Alkalilimnicola ehrlichii MLHE-1: one gene and its partners. The protein of the gene in region 2 binds, or shares a complex with, the protein of the main gene of each other region. Links are inferred from orthologs where the notes say so. Each region holds a gene or a part of one and is shown on either strand. Other genes may lie near its edges. The genes, in order: tsaE, tsaD and tsaB.

Region 1 (3,149 bases), 2.2 Mb from region 2 along the record:
CCGGCCGACGCTGACGTCGTGCCGTTGGGCAATGGCGCTGAGGGTATCGCCGCGACGGACCACGTACTCCTGCCCCCCGGCCTCGTCCCCGGCCATACGCAGCTCGGGCAGCATGACGTCCTCGGCGTAGCGCTCGATGGACCGCGCCAGGGCCCGGGCCAGGTTCTGCTGGTGTTCAGCCTGCCTGAGCAGGCGCTCCTCCTCGGGGTTGGAGATAAAGCCCAGCTCCACCAGCATGGAGGGCATATCCAGACTCTTGAGCACGGCGAAGCCCGCCTGCTCAACCCGGCCGCGCAACAGGCGGTTGGTCCGGCCCAGTTCCTCCAGGGCCTTGTCACCCAGCTCCAGGCTGGACTCGACCGTGGCTGCGCGGGAGAGATCCACCAGCACCGAGGCGACCATGTCGTCCTTGTCCTTGAGCGAGACGCCGCCGATAAAGTCGGCGGCGTTCTCACGCTGCGCCAGCATGCGCGCCGCCTCCGAGGTGGCGCCCTGCTCGGAGAGCACGTAGACGGAGCTGCCGCGCACCCGGCGATCATCCAGGGCATCGGCATGGATGGAGACGAACAGATCGGCGTTGTTCTCGCGCGCCTTTCGGGTCCGGTCACGCAACCCCATGTAGTAATCGCCATCGCGGATCATCAGCGGCCGGAGACCGGGCTTGTCCTCCAGCAGCCGGGCCAGCCGCCGTGCGACCTGGAGGGCGATGTCCTTTTCGAAGGTGCCGCCGGGGCCGATGGCGCCCGGATCCACCCCGCCGTGGCCCGCATCGATGGCCACCACCAGGTCCCGCTGGCGCGTACCGTTGCCCACCGAACGGGTGGGCTCGGCACGGGCTCCGGAACGGCTTTGGGAATCGGCCGAGCGCCCGGCGGACTCGGCATCGCGCCGACCGTGGGGCTCGAGGTCCACCACCAGCCGGTGTCCGCGACCGTTGCCGGGGGCCACCAGGAAGGTGCGCGGGCGCACCTGTTCGGTAAGGTCCAGCACCAGGCGCAGGTCGCCATCACCCCGGGCGCCCGAGCGCAGGCGCTCGACCACGCCCTGCCCGGTCAGGGTCAGGTCACTGGCGGCCCGGGCGCCGCGGATGTCGATCACCACCCGATGGGGATCGGCCAGGGTGAAGGCCTTGTGCTCCACCGCCCCGCCCAGATCGAAGACCACCCGGGTGGTGTCCCCGGAGTCGGAGGCACGCACGCCGCTGACCTCGGTCTGCGCCGAGAGCAGCGCCGAATGGCAGAGCAGCAGGAGCCCGATAATGATCGACCATTGCAACGGATTGGGCAACGACATGGGACAGCGCCTGAAAGTAGAGGTGGTACGCCCTTCAGTAAGACACACCCCCAGGCACTTTTCAAGGGAATCTTCAGTCAGAATGGTGTGTTGCAGAAAACTCCTGGTAAACCAGGTGAACCTTTATCAGGTCCACCGCCTGCCCCCCCGCGCCCCGCTCCAGCCGCGCCTCGCGGCTGGTGCCGGTGTGGGATAGCGTGATAGAGAGCACAGGGCTCGGCAGCACCCCCTCGCCCCGCTCCGGCCACTCCACCAACACCGTATCGGTCGGCTGCAGCAGGTCGCGCAAGCCGATGAACTCCAGCTCCTCCGGGTGGCCCAGCCGGTAGAGGTCCAGGTGGTGGACGCGGCGCCCTCCCGGCTGGTAGCTCTCCACCAGCGTGTAGGTGGGGCTGCGGACCGCGCCGGCGTGCCCCAGGTGCCGGAGCAGCCCGCGCACCAGGGTGGTCTTGCCGGCACCGAGTTCGCCGTAAAGACAGACCAGCCCGGCGGGCACCGTCTCGGCCAGCGCCGCGCCCAGGGCGCGGGTGGCCTCCTCGTCGGGAAGCGGCAACGACAGGGTGGTAAGCGCACTCACGGGTTGACCTCGGCACGCAGGGCCATCAGCACATCGCCCGCCAGCAGCCCGCGCTCCCCGGCCCGGGCGGCCCGGTCAGCGGCGCGGGCATGCACCAGCGCCCCCAATTCGGCCGCCTCCACGGCGGACAGGCCTTGTGCCAGCAACCCGAGCACCACCCCGGTGAGGACATCGCCCATGCCGCCGCTGGCCATCCCCGGATTGCCGGCGGTGACCAAGCGCGGCAGGGCCCCCGGGGCGGCGATCACACTGCCGGCGCCCTTGAGCACCACTGCCCCGCGGTAGCGTTCCACCAGCGCGTCGGCCGCGGCCAGCCGATCCGCCTGCACCTCGGCAGGGGTCACACCCAGCAGCCGGGCCGCCTCGCCCGGGTGGGGGGTGAGCAGGGCGTTGGGGCAGGGACGCGGGTCGGCGGCCAGCAGGTTGAGGGCATCGGCATCGAGCACGCAGGGGTGCTCAGTCCGCAGCGCCGCCTCCCAGAGCGCGCGCCCCCACGGCCCCTGCCCCAGCCCCGGCCCCAGGGCCCAGGCAGTGGCCTTCTCCAGCAGCGGCGCCAGGCCCTCGGCGCTGTCCAGGCCGTGGACCATCAGCTCCGGGCGCGCGGCCAGCAGGGCGGCGACGTGCGCCGGGCGGGTGGCCACGCTGACCAGCCCCGCCCCGGTGCGGCCCGCCGCCTCGCCGGCCATCCGCGCCGCACCACCCATGCCCAGATCACCGCCGATCACCAAGGCGTGGCCGAACTGGCCCTTGTGGGCATGGGCCGGGCGGGGGCCGAGGCACCGGCGCAACAGCTCATCGCGGCAGAGACCCGCCACCGGGGCCATATCCTGGTAGATCTCCGGCGGCACACCCAGGTCGTCGAAGTAGAGGGTGCCGGCACACTGCGGGCCGGCGCCGGTGAGCAGCCCCGGCTTGAGACCGATGAAGGTCACCGTGCAGTGCGCCTCCACCGCCTCCCCCATCACGGCACCGGTGCCGGCGTTGAGCCCCGAGGGCACGTCGATGGCCAGCACCGGCACGCCGGCCGCCTTCAGCGCCTGCAACGCCTCCCGGTAGCGCCCCTCCACCGGCCGGTCCAGGCCGGTGCCCAGCAGGGCGTCCACCACCACGTCCTCGTCCGCCAGGCCGGTCGGATCCCAGGACTCGATCTGCCCCCCCTCCTCCTGGAAGCGGCGCGCCACGGTAGCGGCATCGCCGTTGAGCCGGTCGGGGTCGGACAGGGCCTGCAGGCGCACACCGAGGCCGGCGCGCCGGGCCAGCCGCGCCACCACGTAGCCGT
Region 2 (2,949 bases):
GGCGCGGGCGACACCGACCGGCACAGGGCTCAGCTCGCCAGTCGGGCCTTCACCATCTTGCTGACCGCACCCATGTCGGCCCGGCCCTGGACCTGGGGCTTGAGCTGCCCCATGACCCGACCCATGTCCTGCATGCCCCCGGCGCCGGTGTCGGCAATGACCTGGTCGACCATCGCCTGCAGCTCGGCCTCGCTCAGGGGCTGGGACATGAACCCGGCGAGCACGTCCAGCTCGGCCTCTTCCACCGCCGCCAGGTCATCCCGCCCGGCGTCGCGATACTGCGCAATCGACTCACGCCGCTGCTTGACCATGCGGGTCAGCACCTCGAGCACCTGGACATCGTCCAGCTCGGTGCGCTCGTCCACTTCGCGCTGCTTGACCGCGGCGGTCACCATGCGGAGTACGCCAAGACGGGTCTTGTCCCTGGCTCGCATGGCGTCCTTGACCGCCTGCTGCAGGCGGGTTTTCAGTTCGCTGGCCGCGGCCATCTGCTGCTACCCGATCAACCGCGAGGTCAGTAGAGACGCCGCCGACGGGCCTGTTCGCGAGACAGGCGCTTCATGTGACGCTTGACCGCGGCAGCCGCCTTGCGCTTGCGCTCCTGGGTCGGCTTCTCGTAATGCTCCCGGCGACGGATCTCGGACAGGACACCCGCCTTTTCGCAGGAGCGCTTGAAACGCCGCAGCGCCACCTCGAAGGGCTCGTTTTCGCGAACCTTAACTATCGGCATGCGTGATCACACCCTTTAAATGCTGTTGAGAATTGTCGGATTACCCCTGTACACGGGGTGAAGGCGCGGTATTCTATCCGCCCCCTGCAGCGAATGCAAAATCCTTAAGCGGAAGAAGATAGCACATGCGCGTACTTGGTGTGGAAAGCTCCTGCGACGAGACCGGCCTGGCCATCTACGACAGCGCCCAGGGCCTGATGGCGCACGCCCTGCACAGTCAGGTGGCCACCCACGCGGAATACGGCGGCGTGGTGCCGGAGCTGGCCTCCCGCGATCATGTCCGGCGGGTGGTGCCACTGACCCGGCGGGTACTGGCCGAGGCCGGGTGCCGGCTGCGGGATATCGATGCGGTGGCCTACACCCGCGGCCCCGGCCTGGTGGGCGCGCTGATGGTGGGCGCCGGCATGGCGCGCAGCCTGGCCTGGGGGCTGGGGGTCCCAGCCCTGGGCGTACACCACATGGAGGCCCACCTGCTCGCGCCCATGCTGGAGCCAAACCCGCCGGCCTTCCCCTTCGTGGCCCTGCTGGTCTCCGGCGGCCACACGCTATTGGTCCAGGTGGCAGGCGTGGGCCGCTACCGCGTGCTGGGCGAGACCCTGGATGACGCAGCGGGCGAGGCCTTCGACAAGACCGCCAAGCTGCTCGGCCTGCCCTACCCTGGCGGTCCGGAGCTGGAGAAACTCGCGGAGTCGGGTGACCCGGGGCGCTACCGCTTCCCCCGGCCGATGACCGACCGCCCCGGGCTGGATTTCAGCTTCAGTGGGCTCAAGACCCGGGTGCTGCAGACCGTGCAGCAGAGCCGGGAGGCGGACCGGGCGGACATCGCCGCGGCCTTCCAGTCGGCGGTGGTGGATACCCTGGTTATCAAGTGCCGGCGGGCGCTGCGGGCGACCGGCAGCCAGCGGCTGGTGATCTCCGGCGGTGTGGGGGCCAATGGTCTGTTGCGTGAGCAGATGCGCGCCATGGCGGATCAGGCGGGGGCCAGCCTGCATTACCCGCGGTTGGCGCTGTGTACCGACAACGGCGCCATGGTGGCCTACACCGGCTGGTGCCGCCTGAGCGAGGGCCAGCACGACGATCTGGACTTCAGTGTCACCGCCCGCTGGCCGCTGGCCGATCTGACCCCGCCCGGGCAGCCGGTCTGAGCCGGGGCTCAGGCCTTACGCTGTTCAGGCCTTGCGCTGCCCGATCTTCGGCTCCTCGCCGGCGGCCAACCGTTTGAGGTTGCCCCGGTGGCGCCACCAACTGAAGACGGTAACGACGAACATGCAGGTGGTGAACGCGACGCTGCCGGTGACGAGGGCCAGCCAGATCGGCGCCAGCACAAAGGCGACCAGGGCGGCCATGGAGGAGTAACGGAACACCCCCGCCACCAGCAGCCAGGTGGCGCCGGTCAGTAGCAGCGAGACCGGCGACCAGCCCAACAGCACCCCCAGCCCGGTGGCCACCCCCTTGCCACCGTGGAAGCCGAAGAAGACCGGGAACAGGTGACCCAGAAAGGCCGCTACGCCGACGAAACCGATCCCCCAGTCACCGTCGAGCAACCACAGGGCCACCAGCACCGGCAGTGTCCCCTTCACCCAGTCGAAGGCGAGGGTGAGCCCGGCCGGCACCTTACCGCCCAGGCGCAGCACGTTGGTGGCCCCGGGGTTCCCGGACCCCTCCCGGCGCGGATCCGGCAAGCCGAAGGCCTTGCAGACGAGCACGGCCGAGGAGATCGAGCCGAACAGGTAGGCGGCGATGATAAGCAGTATGGTCATGATCATGACGCTGTATTCCAATGCGCCGCGCGCCCCGGGTCAAGTGGCAGGGTGCACCGGCTGGCAATGTGCAACGGCACCGCCGGCCTGCCGTGCCGGGGCGGGTGGATCGCTGGGGCGACTTATGCGCACCGAGCAACGCAGCAAAAAGTCGGAAAAAAGGCGCGCCTGTCCGAGCGAAGCGAGTTCGCGCCGCCGACTTTTTGTGAGTAGCGCAGGGCACCCCGAAGGGGTGCGCATTTGGAGCCCCAGCGATCCACCCGCCCCGGCACGGCAGGCCGGCACCCCGAAGGGGTGCACAATAACGGGACGCTAGCAAACGTGGTCCGCACGATTTGGCGCACTAACCGCAACTCGCTATAGTGCCCGCTTTGCACCACCCGGAGCCGTCATGGACACCGTCTTTCTACGCGAGATTCGCCTGGAGACCACCATAGGCGTCACCGCCTGGGAGCGACA
Region 3 (2,862 bases), 1.5 Mb from region 2 along the record:
AAATCGGTGACCACCCCCGGCTCGTTCATGGTATGACGTCCCGCTTTGCATCCACAGTGTGCAATGTTATAACATTTTGAACCGATTCACGGAACCCGGGCGCCCCGGCGCCGAGCGGCCCACTCTCCCCATTGGAACCCCGACAAGCCCATGAAAAGCAAACTGTTCGGCCTGCTTGGCTGTGCCCTTCTGGGGCTCACGACAAGCATCGGTGCCCTGGCGCAGCCGCCAAAGGTGGTCGCCAGCCTGTTGCCGCTGCACAGCCTGACGGCGTCGGTCATGGACGGCGTGGCCGAGCCGCAACTGCTGCTCCCCGGTGGCGCCTCGCCACATACCTACAGCCTGCGGCCGTCGGAGGCAGAGCATCTGCGTCACGCCGAGCTGGTCATCTGGGTCGGCCCGGAACTGGAGCGGTTCCTGGAGCGGCCGCTGCGCAACCTGGCCGGTGATGCGGAGAAGATGACGCTGCTGGCGCTGGACGGTATCCCCCTGCACCCGATCCGCGAGGGGGGGCTGTGGGACCCGCACCACCACGACGATCACAGCCACGAACCCCATGGCCACGGCCATAGTGACCACCACCATGACCATGGTCATGGCCAGCCCCACGACCACCACGGGGACTACGACACTCACCTGTGGCTTTCCCCGGCCTTCGCGCGCCAGTTTATCGACACGCTGGCGGAGAGGCTGGCGGTCCTCGACCCGGACAACGGCGCGGCCTATCGCGCCAACGCCGCCGCCACCCTGGAGCGGATCGAGCGGTTGGATGCGTCACTGCATGAACGCCTGGCGTCGCTGGCTGAGCTTCCCTATCTGGTCTTCCACGACGCCTACCAATACTTCGAGGCGCATTACGGCCTCAGTCCGGTGGGTTCGGTGACGGTGAGCCCGGAGCGCCAGCCCAGCGCCCGCCGGCTGTCAGAACTCCGCCAGCGCATCCGTGATACCGGTGCCCGCTGCGTCTTCGCCGAACCACAGTTCCGCCCGAGCCTGGTGACCACCCTGGTGGAAGGCACCGGGGCCGAGGCCGGCGTCCTCGACCCGTTGGGCGCAACCCTGGAACCCGGCCCGGACGCCTGGTTCGAGCTGATGGAGCGCCTGGCCGACGACCTGGCGGCCTGTCTGGCCCGGGCCTGACGCCGCACGCCCGGGCATCGGTCGCCGGGACGACCACTGCGGGTGCCGGGTTCAGGCCCGCGGCTTCTCCGCCACCCGGTTGCGCAGGTAGACCGGCTGGGCCTGCTCCGCCGAAACCCCCTCGCCATCCCGCAACACCTGGCGGGCCCGGGCCAGCGCGTCACGGGCCAACGGCACGGCCTCCGGCAGGGTGCCGGCCAACTCGCCCTGCTGGCGCGCCAGGGCGTCACCGTACGCCCCCCACCCCCGGCCGACACCCCACCAGCCCTCCCCGCGGACCACACAGGGGGTGGCCTCGGGAGCGCAGACCCGGGCCCTGGCAACCGGGTGCATCAGCCCATCCTCACCGATCTCGTAGCCGGCCCAGTAGACCTCGCCCATCCGGGCATCGAGGGCGGCCACCACCCGGGCGGCGCCAACCGCCCGCCAGCCCCCTTGGGCCAGCATCTCGAGGTTCGAGACCGGCGCCACCGGCAGATCGTGGGACAGAGCCAGCCCCTGGACCACCGAGGTCCCGATGCGCAACCCGGTGAACGATCCCGGGCCGCAGCCCCAGGCCAGGCCGTCCAATGCCGCCAGCGAGATGCCCGCCTCGGCCAACAAGGCCTTGACCATGGGCAGCACCCGGGCGGTATGGCCGCGGGGGCTGATGACACTGTCCGCCAATACCGCATCGCCCACGGCCAGCGCCGCCGAGCAGGCCTCCGTGGCCGTATCCAGGGCCAGAATTCGTTGCACCATCACCGCTACCGCCACCTATAGTGATAAGGACGGACAGTATACGCCGGCGCCCTTCGCCATTCATGCCCCCGGGGCGCCCAGCTTGACCTGCTTATAGCGGAATGTTTGAATGAAGGGCTTAAAGGAGCAACGAGGACTCGGTTTGCGAGCCCTACAGAATAAGCCGGCAACCACCGGCGGCCTCAACAATCACACCGATTCATCCCTTGAATGCCCGGCCCGGGCCCGCCCGGAAACCGCCCGTCGGCCCTGGGGCATTCACACACCCGCTCTCTGTCACGCATCCAGCTAGCCAGCGAGGAGAATCCCGTGTCTGATAAGAACGCGGCGGACGGCATTGTAATCCGCACCCCCACCGTTGATGACGGCGGCCCCATGTGGCGCGTGGTGCGCGACTCCGGGGTGCTGGACCTGAACTCCAGCTATCTTTACCTGTTGATGGCCACCGACTTCGCGGACACCAGCGTGGTGGCGGAGATGGACGGCCAGATCGTGGGTTTCGTCATCGGTTATCGCCCGCCTAAGCGCCCCGACTCCATTTTTCTCTGGCAGGTGGGCGTGGATGCGGCGGCCCGGGGCAAGGGCCTGGGCAAGCGGCTGCTCCGCGCCTTCCTGGCCGCCCCCGGTGCCCGCGGCGCGACGCTGCTGGAGACCACGATCTCGCCCTCCAACGAGGCCTCCCGGGCGCTGTTCGCCTCCATCGCGCGCGAGCTGGGCGTGGACAACATCGAAAGCCCGCATTTCACCGAAGAGCACTTCCACCCCGATCAGGGGCACGAGGCGGAGCTGCTCTTCCGGATCGGCCCGCTCGACCCGGACGAGGTCCGGCGGCGCTACGGCGACTGCATCGCCTGAGCCGGCAGCTGCCGGGCACTCGACAACCAAGGTTCATTCATACAGAGGGATCACCATGACTATCGATTATATGCACACGATCGAGGAACACGAGTCCATCGTCCGTTCCTACGTGCGCAGCTTCCC

The links.
Region 1: the proteins of tsaD (region 2) and tsaE are in contact, whole or in part, in a crystal structure (PDB 6N9A), measured with the Thermotoga maritima proteins. The link is inferred for Alkalilimnicola ehrlichii MLHE-1 from one-to-one orthologs. Residues at the interface, in WP_004082750.1 of Thermotoga maritima: Cys10, Asp11, Arg49, His50, Leu82, Gly84, Gly135, Gly136, Glu154, Thr155, Leu156, Asp157, Asp158, Ser159, Glu162, Asp165, Lys166, Arg169, Leu170, Tyr175, Lys213, Thr214, Leu217, Tyr218, Gln221, Arg222, Asn324; in WP_004082108.1 of Thermotoga maritima: Leu37, Gly38, Lys46, Lys57, Val59, Lys60, Ser61, Thr63, Phe64, Thr65, Leu66, Met67, Val69, Pro71, Tyr82, Arg83, Leu84, Asp86, Asp88, Phe89, Asp93, Ile128, Asp130, Glu131, Arg134.
Region 3: the proteins of tsaD (region 2) and tsaB are in contact, whole or in part, in a solved structure (PDB 4WQ4), measured with the Escherichia coli proteins. The link is inferred for Alkalilimnicola ehrlichii MLHE-1 from one-to-one orthologs.

The regions. Positions count from the first base shown.
Region 1 is NC_008340.1:616,074-619,222, reverse strand. Bases 119-3,118 are described here. They hold tsaE (tRNA (adenosine(37)-N6)-threonylcarbamoyltransferase complex ATPase subunit type 1 TsaE), read right to left. Parts: upstream 1,871-3,118; coding sequence 1,367-1,870; downstream 119-1,366. Other genes in these bases: MLG_RS02910 (bifunctional ADP-dependent NAD(P)H-hydrate dehydratase/NAD(P)H-hydrate epimerase), read right to left, coding at 1,867-3,118; MLG_RS02920 (N-acetylmuramoyl-L-alanine amidase), read right to left, coding at 119-1,293. In the rest of the region: more of MLG_RS02920, read right to left, coding at 1-118; more of MLG_RS02910, read right to left, coding at 3,119-3,149. UniProt on the Escherichia coli protein: Required for the formation of a threonylcarbamoyl group on adenosine at position 37 (t(6)A37) in tRNAs that read codons beginning with adenine.
Region 2 is NC_008340.1:2,862,983-2,865,931, forward strand. What follows is about bases 66-2,865. They hold tsaD (tRNA (adenosine(37)-N6)-threonylcarbamoyltransferase complex transferase subunit TsaD), read left to right. Parts: upstream 66-855; coding sequence 856-1,875; downstream 1,876-2,865. Other genes in these bases: MLG_RS12735 (GatB/YqeY domain-containing protein), read right to left, coding at 66-488; rpsU (30S ribosomal protein S21), read right to left, coding at 515-730; plsY (glycerol-3-phosphate 1-O-acyltransferase PlsY), read right to left, coding at 1,900-2,496. Also shown: more of MLG_RS12735, read right to left, coding at 30-65; folB (dihydroneopterin aldolase), read left to right, coding at 2,882-2,949.
Region 3 is NC_008340.1:1,392,889-1,395,750, reverse strand. What follows is about bases 37-2,749. They hold tsaB (tRNA (adenosine(37)-N6)-threonylcarbamoyltransferase complex dimerization subunit type 1 TsaB), read right to left. Parts: upstream 1,882-2,749; coding sequence 1,192-1,881; downstream 37-1,191. Other genes in these bases: ectA (diaminobutyrate acetyltransferase), read left to right, coding at 2,191-2,736; znuA (zinc ABC transporter substrate-binding protein ZnuA), read left to right, coding at 151-1,140. Outside these bases: MLG_RS06095 (Fur family transcriptional regulator), read right to left, coding at 1-29; ectB (diaminobutyrate--2-oxoglutarate transaminase), read left to right, coding at 2,792-2,862. UniProt on the Escherichia coli protein: Required for the formation of a threonylcarbamoyl group on adenosine at position 37 (t(6)A37) in tRNAs that read codons beginning with adenine.